3 regions of the Streptomyces sp. NPDC006463 genome follow, and region 1 is predicted to be linked to each of the others. Evidence: riboswitches for the same ligand, from Rfam matches in the RefSeq annotation. Region 1 holds a riboswitch; each other region holds the start of a gene.
What was found. A riboswitch is a leader RNA that binds a small molecule or an ion and turns the genes downstream of it on or off. The one in region 1 is predicted to bind cyclic di-AMP.
Positions count from the first base shown of each region.

Region 2: linked by a shared signal. The riboswitch ahead of ACFYOB_RS09735 (M23 family metallopeptidase) and the one ahead of ACFYOB_RS16890 (peptidoglycan DD-metalloendopeptidase family protein) in region 1 are both predicted to bind cyclic di-AMP.
Region 3: linked by a shared signal. The riboswitch ahead of ACFYOB_RS14705 (transglycosylase family protein) and the one ahead of ACFYOB_RS16890 (peptidoglycan DD-metalloendopeptidase family protein) in region 1 are both predicted to bind cyclic di-AMP.

Region 1 covers NZ_JBIAHP010000008.1:185,958-188,211, forward strand. Annotated here, with positions in the region: gene ACFYOB_RS16885 (tyrosine-protein phosphatase) at 1-671, opposite strand, end outside; cyclic di-AMP (ydaO/yuaA leader) riboswitch at 987-1,160, shown strand; gene ACFYOB_RS16890 (peptidoglycan DD-metalloendopeptidase family protein) at 1,165-2,184, shown strand.
Region 2 covers NZ_JBIAHP010000004.1:121,647-123,900, forward strand. Annotated here, with positions in the region: gene ACFYOB_RS09730 (M16 family metallopeptidase) at 1-668, shown strand, start outside; cyclic di-AMP (ydaO/yuaA leader) riboswitch at 873-1,031, shown strand; gene ACFYOB_RS09735 (M23 family metallopeptidase) at 1,045-1,851, shown strand; gene ACFYOB_RS09740 (GntR family transcriptional regulator) at 2,038-2,254, shown strand, end outside.
Region 3 covers NZ_JBIAHP010000007.1:79,460-81,713, forward strand. Annotated here, with positions in the region: gene ACFYOB_RS14705 (transglycosylase family protein) at 173-880, opposite strand; cyclic di-AMP (ydaO/yuaA leader) riboswitch at 884-1,056, opposite strand; gene ACFYOB_RS14710 (transglycosylase family protein) at 1,333-2,254, opposite strand, start outside.

The DNA.
Region 1 (2,254 bases):
TACTCGGCGCGGGCGTCGAAGAGCGGGGCGAGGAGCTCCATCGCCTCGGGGGAGCGGGCCTCGACCTGCTCGCCGCTGCGGCGTACCCGGTAGCGGCGGTGCGGAGCGTTCGACTCCAGGTAGTCCGCCACGATCGCCTCGCGCTCGACGCCCAGCGCGAGCAGGGTGACGGCGATCGACAGGCCCGCCCGGTCCTTGCCCGCCGCGCAGTGCAGGAGGGCGGGCACGCTGTCCTCGGCGAGGGCGTGCACCACCCGGCTGTGCTCGATGGTGCGGTGCTTGATGATCCCGCGGTACGAGTTCGTCATCCGGGCGGCGGCCTTCCCGTCGCCCAGGATCGAGCGGAGCTGGTCGAGGTCGCCGTCGCGGACCATCTTCCAGAACTCCCGGCCGTCGGCCGGATCCGAGAGCGGTATGTTGACGTTCCGAACGCCGGGCAGTTCGACGTCCGGCCCCTCCAGGGCGTGGTCGGCGTTGTTGCGGAAGTCGAAGACGGTGTGGAGGCCGAGCGAGGCGAGGAACTCTGCGTCGGTTTCAGTGGCATGCGCAAGATGTCCACTTCGGAACAGTCGTCCCGTCTTGACCCTTCGCCCGTCGGAAGTCGGCAATCCGCCCACGTCGCGGAAATTGCGCACTCCGGACAGTTCCGGCTCCTCTATCTGCTGGGTCACGGGTACTCCTCCGCTTCGTGGTGGGCCATCTGTCCGAATTGAGCTACTTGGCGCCAACTTGCCATAAACGGCGGCGAGATCGGACGGGGCCCCGTGAGCCAGATCATACGGTGACCGTGCGTGCCTGATCGCGAAAGCCGAAGGGCCCGGCCGGTGGGCCCGTTGGCGGCGGGGAATGGACGCAGGGTGACCGGAATTCCGTCGATGTCTCATCCCTGTTATTCCGTCAGGGAATTCACGGCTTGTTACGTACGGCCTTATGGGATTACCTTCGCGATCGATCCGGGTGGACCGCCGAATCCTGCCGCCGCCCGGAAACCGCACTCGACTATTCACGCGCGCGGCAGGAGCGGGGGAACCAGGTAAGCCGCTGTTCCGGATCTTTTCCCGGGGCCGCTCGGGGTGAAGTCGTTCATGTTCCGTTCATGGACAGCCGGACATCTCCAGTCCGAACCCGACAGCTCACCTCGCAGGCGACGGAGAGGAATTCGCGATGTCCGCAAAGGGTAAGCACCGCCGTCCCAAGTCCCGTTCCGTGTTCCGCGGACTCGCTGTCGCGGGCACCGGTGGTGCGGCGCTCGCGCTGCCCCTGCTGGGCGCCGCAGGCGCCCAGGCGGCCGGCGCCCCGGCCGCGGCGCCGGCCGCGGCCCCCGCCGTGGCGCCGCAGGTTCCCCTCTCGCTCCAGGCCGCCCCGACGGCCGCCGTGGAGACCGCGCCGACCGTCTACACGGTCGTGCCCGGCGACTACCTCTCCAAGATCGCCGCGGAGCGTCACCTCTCCGGTGGCTGGTACGAGCTGTACTCCGACAACCGCGAGGCCGTCGGCGCCAACCCCGACCTCATCCACCCTGGCCTGAAGCTGACCCTCGGTGCGAAGGGCGCGGCGGCCCCGGCCGACTCCGCTCGCGCCGAGGCCAAGGTCGAGACCGAGACCGAGACCAAGGCCGAGGCCGCGGCCCCGGCCCCCAAGGCCGCTCCGAAGCCGGCTAGGAAGTCCGCTCCCAGGCCCGCCGAGAAGGCCGCTCCGGCGCAGCGGGAATCCGCCGCCGAGGCCCCGGCCGCGCAGCGGGAATCCGCCGCCGAGGCGCCGGCCGCGCAGCAGTCGGCCTCCGGCTTCGTGGCCCCGGTGAGTGGCGGGATCTCCACCCAGTACAAGGTCGCGGGCAGCATGTGGTCCTCCGGTTACCACACCGGCGTCGACTTCATCGCCAGCTCCGGCACCACCGTCAAGGCCGTCGGCGCGGGCACCGTCGTCTCGTCCGGCTGGGCCGGTGCGTACGGCAACGAGGTCATCATCCGGCACGCGGACGGCACCTACTCGCAGTACGGACACCTCTCCGTGCTGTCCGTCTCGGCGGGCCAGAGCGTCACCGGCGGCCAGAGCATCGGCCTCTCCGGCTCCACCGGCAACTCGACCGGCCCGCACCTCCACTTCGAGATCCGCACGGGCCCGTCCTACGGCTCGGACATCGACCCGCTCGCCTACCTCCGCTCGAAGGGCGTGAGCATCTGACGGCACCCGCCGTCGCAACACCGGCACGCGTGAGGCCGGGGCCCGAGGGGGGTCCCGGCCTCACGCGTAC
Region 2 (2,254 bases), on a different contig from region 1:
CCCTCCCGGTGCCGCCGGTGACCGCCGACGACACCGGCCGCGTGGTCATCGTGGACCGGCCGGGCGCGGTCCAGACGCAGCTGCTGATCGGCCGGATCGGGCCGGACCGGCACGAACGGGTCTGGGCGGCGCAGGTGCTCGGCACGTACTGCCTGGGCGGCACGCTGACCTCCCGCCTGGACAAGGTGCTGCGCGAGGAGAAGGGGTACACCTACGGCGTGCGCGCCTTCGGCCAGGTGCTGCGCTCGACCGCCGACGGCAAGGGCGCCTCGATGCTCGCCATCAGCGGCTCGGTGGACACCCCGAACACCGGCCCGGCGCTGGAGGACCTCTGGAAGGTGCTGCGCACCCTCGCGGAGGGCGGCCTGACCGATGCCGAACGGGACGTGGCGGTGCAGAACTTGGTGGGCGTGGCCCCGCTGAAGTTCGAGACGGCGGCCTCGGTCGCCGGAACCCTCGCGGACCAGGTCGAGCAGGAGCTGCCGGACGACTACCAGGCGCAGTTGTACGCGCAGCTGGCCGAAACCGGGACGGTGGAGGCCACTTCGGCGGTCGTGAAGGCATTCCCGGCGGACCGGCTGGTCACCATCCTGGTCGGAGACGCCGCGCAGATCGAGGCGCCGGTGCGCGCGCTCGGGATCGGCGAGGTGAGCGTCGTCACCAACTGACGGCAGCCGTCGGTCGACTGGCCGATCCACGAAGGGCCCTGGCGGGCATGTCCGCCGGGGCCCTTTTGTCCGTTTGATGGTGAGGTTGCTTTTATGTGGTGTGGCGTACGCAACAAAAAGGCGTGTCTGTTTGGCGATTGACTGATGATCCGCCTAGCGTCACCTGTGCTGTCCGTCAGTTGTACTCGTCGCATCCGCGGCACCGGGCAGCGATCGCCGAGTCCCCGTCAGGCGCGAGCCTGGGGAGCCGGGGACCCACATGTGTCCCTGGGGTGAATCGGACCGCCTCGCAAGAGGGGGCCCGTAGGAGACCTTCCTGCTCCGAACCCGTCAGCTAACCCGGTAGGCGAGAAGGAAGGAAAGGATCAGCCCCTTCATGGCGTTTGGCAGTCGTCCCGCCGGCTCCGGTAAGCACCGTGGTTCCAGCCGTCTGAGCCGCAAGACCGCCGGCTACGCCGGCATAGCCGCCCTCGCCACCACTGGTGTCGTCGGCTCCCTCGCCGCTCCGGCCTTCGCCGCGGACAACAGCGACCACCACCAGTCGACCCAGGACAACGCTCTCGGCGCCGTGGTCGTCGCCGAGGACCTCCAGGACGACATCCAGAACCAGGCCGCGTCCCAGCACCGGGCCGCCGAGCACGCGGCCGCCCAGGCGCAGGCCGAGGCCGACGCCAAGCAGCGGGCCGCCGAGGCCAAGCGCCTCGCCGAGGCCAAGGCGAAGGCCGAGCGCGAAGCCGCCGAGCGCGCGGCCCGCGAGGAGGAGCGCAAGCGCCTCAACACCTTCGTCGCCCCGGTCGACGGCTCGTACGTCAGCACGCAGTACAAGGCGGGCGGCGGCATGTGGTCCTCCGGCAGCCACACCGGCATCGACTTCCACGCCGCCTCCGGCACCTCCGTCCACGCGGTGGGCGCCGGCGTCGTGGTCGAGGCCGGCTGGGGCGGCGCGTACGGCAACAACGTCGTCATCAAGCACAACGACGGTACGTACACCCAGTACGGGCACATGTCCTCGCTGAGCGTCTCCGTCGGCGAGCAGGTCACCCCGGGCGAGCAGATCGGCCTGTCGGGCTCCACGGGCAACTCCAGCGGCCCGCACCTGCACTTCGAGGCCCGCACCGGTGCCAGCTACGGTTCGGACATCGACCCGATCGCGTACCTGCGCTCGCACGACGTCAGCCTCTGACGCGCACCGCACCGCACCGCTTCACCGAAGGCCCCGGCTCCCGAGCCGGGGCCTTCGTGCTGCTCCGCCGGGTAAATGTTTCGCATTTCCGAGCGCTCTCGGAAATTATCGTGTGTTGCAATAGAGTCGAGTTGCGCACGCGCATGTCCAATGGGCGCGGCAGTCGGAAATAGCGGAGGTTCGGTCTTGCGTATTCCTGCGCACGCGGTATGCACGGCAATCCGCGACGACATCGTCTCCGGGGTCTTCGAACCTGGCGGCAGGCTGACCGAGGAAGTACTGGCCCGCCGGTACGGCGTCTCGCGCGTCCCGGTCCGTGAGGCGCTGCGGACCCTGGAGTCCGAGGGGTTCGTGACCACGCGGCGCCACGCGGGCGCCTGTGTGGCCGAGCCGACCGAGCAGG
Region 3 (2,254 bases), on a different contig from region 1:
GCCCGGGTCCTGGGACGAAAAAGGGCCCGAATACCCCTCTTCCAGGACATAGAACCCCGGATGACGGGTGTTCTGCTGCCGCACACACCGCCGCCCGGCGCGTGGGGGGAGACGCGCCGGGCGGTGGGGATGGTGAGCGTTGCTGCGACTCCTGCGGCTATTGCCGCAGTGTTCAGCTGAGCTTCAGCTTCTGACCCGGGAAGATCAGGTCGGCGTCCGAGACGATGTCCTTGTTCAGCTCGAAGAGCTTCTCCCAGCCGCCCTTGACGCCGTTGGCCTCGGCGATGGTGCCCAGGGTGTCGCCCGACTTGACCTCGTACGCGCCGTTGCCGGTCTTCGGGGCCGGGGCCTCGGAGCGCTCGGAGCGGGTGGTCGGAGCCGGGGTCTCGGAGCGCTTCGTCTCCTTCTTCGGCTCGGTCTTCTTCGGCTGGGTCTTCTTGGTCTCGGTCTTCTTCTCCGTCTTCTTCGGCGTTTCGGCCGCACCGCCCCCGGTGTAGGAGGAGTTCGACAGACCCACGCCGCAGGACGGCCAGGCGCCCTTGCCCTGGCCCTTGAGGACCTTCTCCGCGATGGCTATCTGCTGGGACTTCGAGGCCTGGTTGGCCTGCGCGGCGTACGACTTGCCGCCGTACGCGGCCCAGGTGGACGACGAGAACTGCAGGCCGCCGTAGTAGCCGTTGCCCGTGTTGATGGCCCAGTTGCCGCCGGACTCGCACTGCGCGACGCGGTCCCACTCGGAGGCGCTGGCGGCGCTGGCGGAACCGGCGGCCATCAGGGGGGCGGCGACGGCCACACCGGCGACACCGGCGAGCGTGACGATGCGGGCGGTGCGCTCGATGGCGGTACCGCGGCGGTGCTTGCCCTTGCCGGAAAGCAGCATGGAGTTTCTCCTCACCGACGCCTACGAGGTGAGCTGTCGGGTTCGGGCGAGTGAGTTGCCCGGCCGTGCGACCTAGCGCACGTCTTAACCCCTAGCCGGTGGCGTGACCGTCTCTCAACGGCCGCTCCCGGCACCTACCTTGGTTCCCCCGCTCCTGCCTTCGGCGCTTGACGCGACGACTGTTCCCTCCGTCCGCCGGCAGGATTCGGCGATGCGGTCGAAGGAGCTCGCGGTGGCGAGCGATTCAGAAGGTAGACAGGTCCCTCCCCGATGTTCAACGACCGCCATCGGGGAGGAACGACCCCTACTTGCGCTCCTCGTACGGGTGTTTGCGCAGGTGAGGGCGGGGTTTGCGGAAGCCCCAAGGCGAGACACGCCAGTTGACCGGAAGAGATGCATGTCTCACTTGCCGAAAAGGGGCAATCAACTCTTTCCGGGTGGCGTAAGTGCCCTTATTGCACGGTTAGATCCAGGTTCTGTCCGGGCTTGATCAGATCGGCGTCCCCGCCGATGACCTGCTCATTGGCCGCGTAGAGCCCCTTCCAGCCGCCCTTGACCCCCTTGGCATCCGCGATGGTGACCAGGCTGTCGCCCGCCTGCACGGTGTACGAGGGCTTCGACGCGGCATCAGATGTGACCGGTGCCTCGGCCGCGGGGGCCCCGCGGTGCTTGCCGCTGCCCTCGGCCGCCGTGACGGGCGGTGCGGTGGGGCTGGTGGAGGCGCCCGGGGTGGCCGGGGCGCCCTGGGTGACCGGTGCCTTCGGGTCGGTCGTGGCGCCCGGAGCTGCGGGGGCCGTGGGGTCGGCCGGGGTCACTGGGGGCTGGCCCGGGGTGCCGGGCGGCGTGGTGGGCGCGTTCGGGTCCACGGGGGCGGTCGGCGTGCCCGGGGCGGTCGGGGTCGGCGTCACCTCGTCGGGCGAGGGCATGACGGGCAGTCCGAGGGACGGCGCGAGCGGGCCGTCGGGGATGACGAACGAGGGGGTGGCCGACGGGCTCGGGGCGGGGGTCGGGGCACCGAAGTCCGTGGACGGCTTTCCCTTCCCCGTGGAGGGCACTTCCTCGTCCGGCCGGGACGGCGCCGGGCCCTTCAGGGCGGAACCGCCGGGCAGGCCGGGGTCGACGGCCGCGGCGGGGCTCTGCCCCTCCAGCCCGGCCGACGCCGCGCACAGCGGCCACGCCTGCGGGCCCTGGGAAGCCAGTACGCGCTCGGCCACGGCGATCTGCTGGGACCGGCTCGCGAGGTCGGGCCGCTTGGCGAACTCGGAGCCGCCGGCACTCTGCCACTCGTCCTGGGTGAACTGGAGACCGCCGTACTCGCCGCTGCCGAAGTTGGCGCTCCAGCTGCCGCCGCTCTCACATTCGGCGACCTTGTCC